Regions from separate parts of the Paenibacillus sp. FSL W8-0187 genome, predicted to be linked through region 2. Evidence: predicted binding sites of a transcription regulator. Region 2 holds the regulator's gene; the other holds the start of a gene.
What was found. Region 2 encodes CtsR, which represses protease genes until heat stress. Its sites were predicted from a motif close to ATGGTCAATAAAGGTCAAACA; they were not measured.

Region 1: clpP (ATP-dependent Clp endopeptidase proteolytic subunit ClpP) is a predicted target of CtsR. The motif match lies at 2,259-2,279, and genes of this name have one in related genera.

The regions. Positions count from the first base shown of each region.
Region 1 covers NZ_CP150206.1:227,028-230,442, forward strand. Annotated here, with positions in the region: gene MKY48_RS01120 (DUF4163 domain-containing protein) at 1-1,041, shown strand, start outside; gene MKY48_RS01125 (hypothetical protein) at 1,202-1,447, opposite strand; gene clpP (ATP-dependent Clp endopeptidase proteolytic subunit ClpP) at 1,587-2,183, opposite strand; tRNA gene MKY48_RS01135 (tRNA-Arg) at 2,345-2,419, opposite strand; gene MKY48_RS01140 (sugar-binding domain-containing protein) at 2,790-3,415, shown strand, end outside.
Region 2 covers NZ_CP150206.1:6,689,623-6,693,037, forward strand. Annotated here, with positions in the region: gene MKY48_RS30465 (protein arginine kinase) at 1-447, opposite strand, end outside; gene MKY48_RS30470 (UvrB/UvrC motif-containing protein) at 486-1,010, opposite strand; gene MKY48_RS30475 (CtsR family transcriptional regulator) at 1,035-1,496, opposite strand; gene MKY48_RS30480 (GntR family transcriptional regulator) at 1,858-2,574, opposite strand; gene MKY48_RS30485 (sugar kinase) at 2,583-3,415, opposite strand, start outside.

The DNA of each region.
Region 1 (3,415 bases), 940 kb from region 2:
ATTGCAACTAGCGTCCTGCTTGGTGGTCTGGGTTTGAGCGGACAGGTCATCGATGCAAGCGCCGCTAAGGCGCCCGTTTCCGACAGCCAAAAATCGTCAAAGAATGAAGTTGTACTGAAATGGAATGGCAAGACCCTGTCACAGAAAGGTCTCGTGCTGCACGGGGTAACTTATGTACCGGCAAACGCTTTGCGGGACGGCCTGGGGATGCCTCTTAAATATGATGCAAAAAACCGTACGTATACACTGGGTAACGGTTATAACAAACTGAGTGCCATTGTATATGCTTCAACTGAAATCGGTATTCTGGTGAATGGTTCGTATGCCGGCGAGCCTGGCGGACAGATCATCAATGGTCGTCTGTATGTGCCATTCAAAACGATCAGCGAATATATGGGTGTTCAAGGACAATGGAATCCTTCCTTGAAAACACTCAGCATGACACCAAAGAAACAGAATGATATTACCATTAAATCGGTTGCGCTGAAGAAGAAGATTCAAGGCGTGGATGCCGTTGTGAATTATCCTGTAATCAGTGGACTCGATAATGCAGAGGTCCAAGCTGAAATCAACAAAGTTTTGAAAGAAAATGCTTCCGGCGTAATCACAGGTGCTGAAGGGAATGCTGAAGAATTCCCTCCTTCGGAATCCAATCTCTCCTACGAATTCAGTGGTGACTTTGTGGTTCATTACAACCAGAACGATATCCTGAGCATTACGACGTATGATTATTCTTATACCGGCGGCGCCCATGGGATGACCTTCCGTAAAAGCTTCACCTTCTCCTTGAAGGATGGCAAGCAAATGAAGCTGGGCGATTTCATCAACATGCAGGGCAAGAATAAACAGAAGCTGAACAACCTTGTGCTGAACACGATGAAAAAAGAAGGGGGCTACCTCGGCGGATTTGAGGGCGTGCCTGCGGATGCTGATTTTTATGTGAAGGATAATGCTGCGATGCTGTACTTCCAGCTTTATGAGTACACCGCGTATGCCTATGGATTCCCGGAATTTGAGCTGAACCTGAAAGAGTGGAAGTAAGAATATACGGTAAGCGGTTTGTGTAAACTGCAATCATTTATTTTCATACTATAGCTTGTCTAGAAACATTATGTTGTCCTGATGTAACGCTGTGCTGGAACCATTGGCGGAAAATCCCTTGATCACGAAGGAGTGGAGCGCATACTCCCGCTTCCTATGATCAGGGGATTTTCGCGTTTATCGAGAGGCTTGCCTCGATGACAATTTGCATGTTTTGTACATTTTGCACACTGCTTCTGCACGGTGCGTGGCTTTCCTTTATTCCCCTCCTTTCAAGGTAAGGCAGGCCTTTTAGGAGGGGCGCCTTACCGTCTTTAGGTTTTATTGAAAAAGTTGTCCCCTCCAGTGAGAGTATCCCCGGAGGAGCAACGCGTTCGCCTTTGAAATCGGGAAACAACCTATCCATTCATTCCAGTTTCCTGATTTCAACAGCGACCGAAGGGGATACTCTCACTCTCCCGAATTGAAGTTTTCAATAAATCCCCTTCAGAGAATAAGAAAGGGCAGGCACCAGATAACGGCGCCTGCCCTTTACTTCATTTCTTTTATAAGCCTTGCGGCGGTGTATTCTCTAATACTTGATCGATCAGGCCATATTCTTTGGCTTCGTCGGCCGTCATGAAGTAGTCGCGATCGGTATCCTTCTCGATGCGCTCCAGCGGTTGGCCAGTGCGATCAGACAGGATGCGGTTCAGCTTGTCACGCATTTTGAGAATGCGGCGAGCACGGATCTCAATATCCGTAGCTTGACCCTGTGCGCCGCCGAGCGGCTGGTGAATCATAATCTCGCTGTTAGGCAGACCGTAACGTTTGCCTTTAGCGCCTGCGTTGAGCAGGAATGCACCCATAGAAGCAGCCATGCCGACACAGATCGTCGAAACGTCCGGCTTAATGAACTGCATCGTATCGAATATCGCCATACCTGCGGTAATGGAACCGCCAGGACTGTTGATGTAAAGATGAATATCCTTCTCAGGATCCTCAGCCGACAAGAACAGCATTTGGGCAATGATGGAATTGGCGACCACGTCATTTACGTCGGAGCCGAGGAAGATAATGCGGTCTTTCAGCAATCTGGAATAGATGTCGTACGCCCGCTCACCGCGGTTGCTTTGTTCAACGACCATAGGTATAAAACTCACGTGGAAAACCTCCTCTTAAGTACCTCATATAAATACTGTTACCGTATTACCCACATGATAAACAATTTAAATCAAAAAGTCAAAGATAGTCAAACTATTGGGTAAAAAAAAGAGCCGTCATGGGCACTTTAGGGTAATCAGTATAGAGAATAAAGATAAAATGGCGCGCCCGCGAGGAATCGAACCTCGATCTCAGGCTCCGGAGGCCTACGTCATATCCATTGGACCACGGGCGCATAAGAAAAATGTCTATCGACGTACATTCAAAGAAGACAGACCGCGTTTAGCGGTAGTTTTTCTTGCGATATCAGGAAGCTGACTCCGCGAAGTTTATACTTTCTGATATCTAAAAAATTAGCAACGAAGTTGATTATACCGCATCTATTTCAAAAATACAATAGCAGACAAAACTTTGTTCCTATTATATAGACAAGCCTGTAGTTGGTCATAATGAATAAGAATGCTTGGGGTAGAGAAATATACTTTCGGACACTTGCAACCGGCAGGATTATTGGTTAGAATAAGGGTGGGACTTAAAAAGTTCAACTGGGACATTTTACGACCAGGTAGAGGAGAGCCGAGACGAAGTTTGCAGGAGTGGAATGCATGCGTAACCTATTAGAAATACAAGAGCAGCTTCTGCCGGATCTGATGGAAATTCTTAAACGAAGATATTCCATCCTTCATCAGATCAAGCTGTCCGGAATTGTTGGCCGAAGAACATTGGCTTCATCACTCTCGATGACCGAGCGTGTCCTCAGAGCAGAGACTGATCTTCTGAAAGCGCAGGGGCTAATCGAGATTGAAACGCTTGGCATGCGGATCAGCAGCTCAGGGATATGCTTGCTGGAGGAACTCGAACCGGTTATGAATGAGTTATTCGGACTGGTTGAACTGGAAGAGAAGATTCGTCAGGCTTACGGGCTTCGTAAAGTGGTCATTATTCCCGGTGACAGTGAGTTATCTCCGGAAGTCAAACGCGAGCTTGGCCGTGCCGGAGCAAGAACGCTGCTAAGCTTTGTAAAGGATGGAGATACGATCGCCGTAACAGGCGGCTCCACGCTCGCCGAAGTAGCAGAGCAGATGTCCTCTTTACCTGGTGGCGAACCGCTGACAAGCACTTGGTTTGTGCCTGCCCGGGGCGGTCTCGGGGAGAGTGTCGAGATTCAAGCGAACACCATTGCCTCCAAGATGGCAAAGCGTGTGGGGGCTGAGTACCGATTACTTCATGT
Region 2 (3,415 bases):
ATCATCCAGCGCCGTCGCACGTGCCCATGCCTCACGAACCTGAAATCCGGGATATAAACACTGGATGCGCAGGTGATCCTCTTCATTGATCATAATGCTGACGGATTCATCTTCAGTAAGGATGACTGCACCGTTTCGGGATTCATTCGCCAGATTGGGACTGATTAGATGCTTCTCAACAAGAACCTTCTTATCCAGCTCATCAATCTCACTTAATTTAATTACATGCAAATCCCCGAATTCCTGCAAATCGTCCTTATTCTTCAATACATCCGTCAGGCGCTCTAGCACTTCTCCTGACTGCTGATCCGTTGCCAGCAGCGGGAAAGGAAGATGCTGCAGATTGCGCGCCACCCTAACACGGGTGCTGATGACAATGTCGGAATCCTGACCGTTCCCGCGCATCCACTCGCTCAGCGCCGAATCGGTAAACCGGAGATTAGACATCACGCATTCCTCCTACTAAAGTGCAAAATCTTACAATCTTATCCCTGAGCCATATTTCGCTCCAGCTCACGGATTTGGTCCCGTATCTCGGCAGCCGTTTCAAACTCCTCCTGCACGATCCGAATTTGAAGCTCCTTCTTAAGGTCATCGATTTGGCGTTTGATCTGAATCCGGCCACCCGTACGCTTCGGCACTTTGCCGACATGGGAAGTCCCCCCATGGACTCGCTTAAACAATGGATCCAATCGATCCGAGAAATATTTATAACACGAGCTGCAGCCGAACCGGCCAAGCTTGCTGAACTGGGAATACGTCATACCGCATTCTTCACATTGCAGCGTCTGAGCCATTTTTGCACCGGGGCTCTGGCCCTTGCCTGAAGGATCCAGATCCAGAAGACCTGACAGCAAACTGTGTATAGAAAAACCATTCGACGTGCCGGGGATCAATTCCCCTTTTTCACGGGCACAGGTTTCACAAAAATGAAACTCCGTTTTCTCCCCGTTCACAATTTTGGTGAAATGAAGTGTCGCCGGCCGTTTACCGCATTCTTGGCATAACATAATCCGATGCCTCCTTACACAGACTCACTTACCTAATAAAGAAATAAGCATCGCCTTCATAATCCTTGCACGCAGCTCATCCCGATAAGGAAGCTTCACATTCAGGCACTCCCTCGAAATGGCGGCCCGCATCAGGCTGGCCTCCCGCCTCGTTAAAAACCGGGATTCCTCCAGCTGGTAAATCAATCCTTCAGCCACCGTCTGATCAATCATGCTGCCGATGGTATGGTGAAGATGCTGCTGGAGTGCAGTATGCTGGGGAAGCTCGATACGCTGGATGCGTATGTACCCGCCCCCGCCGCGCTTGCTCTCGACAAGAAAGCCCTTCTCCAGCGTGAACCGTGTACTGATCACGTAGTTGATCTGGGAAGGAACGCAAGAAAATTGCTCCGCCAGATCGTTGCGTTGAATTTCAACGGTACCCTCCGGACTTTCCTGCAGTATGCTCTTCAGGTATTGTTCGATAATATCAGAGATATTACGCATTAGTCTGTTCATCCTCCACTGTTTGAAACGTTAAGACGGATAGTGATCTTACACGTCCGCACAGAGCCTTGCTTATACGTTAATTTTAACCATAATCAAAATCAGCGAACCCTCTCGTTGACTTTGACTTTCTTTGACTTTGATCTCATTATAGCACATTTTTTCATTTTGCCAAGAGGGTTCTTCTCAATTTATCGCGGTTAGCAGTTATTCTTATTGTACCCAGTTCTTTGACCGCTTATAGCCTCTTTCCCAAGAACAATTCATTTCAAGGGCAACAAAAAAGAAGCAGCCTTCATGCCGGGTGAAAACCGGTCTCAAGGCCACTTCTCCATATCGTGCTCCTGTATCGTCTACATCTTCAAGCGTCATAACTGATCAAGTAGTGCTGTAATTCCGTGTTGTAATAACCGATGCTGTATTCAATGATACTGCCTGTCCCGTCATAAGAGGATCTGAGCCGCTTCAGTAACGGCGCGCCTATACTTACTTCAAGCAAGGAGGCAATCTCCTCATTTGCCACGGTCGCCAGAAAACGGTCGCGGAAATTCTCCAGCGTAATTTGACTCTCCTCGATGCGGTCATACAGAGACGGCAGTTCGGTGGAACCGAACTCTTCACCCATATCCACTTGGGATGACACATAGTGGGTGTAGTAAATGAAAGGGCTCCCGTCCAGTAAATACAAACGTTCAATAAGCAGGCACCGCTCTCCGAATTTTAAGAACAATTCGCTATCCGGCTCATTGAGCACCCATTCCGTCTTCAGGTGGCGTTTCCGAATCTGGTGTCCTTCTTCGACCAGAATCTCGGTGAACAGCTTGCCTTTGGAAAGCTTGGAGAAGGAAGTGTTCCGGGTCACAATCGTTCCTACCCCGCTCCGCTTCTCTACATACCCTTCCTGATACAACTCCTGGATCGCATTGCGGACCGTCATTTTGCTAACGTTAAATTCCTGTTCCAGCTGCGGCTCGGAAGGAATATGGGAGCCAAGTGGATACTCCCCATGCAGAATCCGATCTTTTATGATCTTCTTGATTTGCAAGTATAACGGACCGTTCTTCCGCGTGATCGACATGCTTCCTCCTACCTTTCCACGTCAGACATATGATGACTCATTGCCTGAAGCACTTCGCGTTCGCTCGCCGTCGGCGTATCCCCTGTTACGGTATGGGCAAGCATCGCCGCAGCTGCGGCAAAATCAACCGTCCGATTCGGTTCATATCCCTCCGAGATCCCGTGAATCACCCCACTGGCGTAGGCATCACCTGCGCCGATACGGTCATGGACGGAAAACGTCAAGGTTTTGGAAAAGTGAAACGCTCCATCCGTGTAGAGATAGCCTTGCAGGGAATGAGTGTTATCCCCGTTGATCTTGCGGTGGGTACCCGACGCAACCGTAATATTATACTTCGCTGCCACCTTCGGGATCAACTCCTGCAGCTGTTCGCTCTGATCCTCCCGGGTCGTCTCCATGCCAAGGATATAGATGGCATCTTTCTCATTCATAAAAACGATATCCGCTAAAGACAGCATTTCCTCATAGTGCGGCTTGGCAAACTCGTAGCGGTCCGCCCCCCATAAAGTGGGACGATAATTGCAATCGAACACAACGGTTCCGCCGTTTTTTTTAACTTCACGAGCCAGTGTCTTCATTTGGCCCCGTACCGTATCGTTCATGGAAAGGGTAATCCCGCAAAAATGGACCATGTCTATCTTTTCAGCAATCGCACCGAAATCGTACATGGCATCCTCCGCCGTATTAAAGCTGCTGCCCAGTCGATCCGTATAAGTTACACGTCCGGGTCTTACACCAAAGCCATTCTCCAGAAAGTACATGCCGACATATTTGCCTCCGCGGCTAATGAGCGCAGTGTCGATGCCAAGCTTGCGCAGGTAGGAAATCGCCGCTTCGCCAA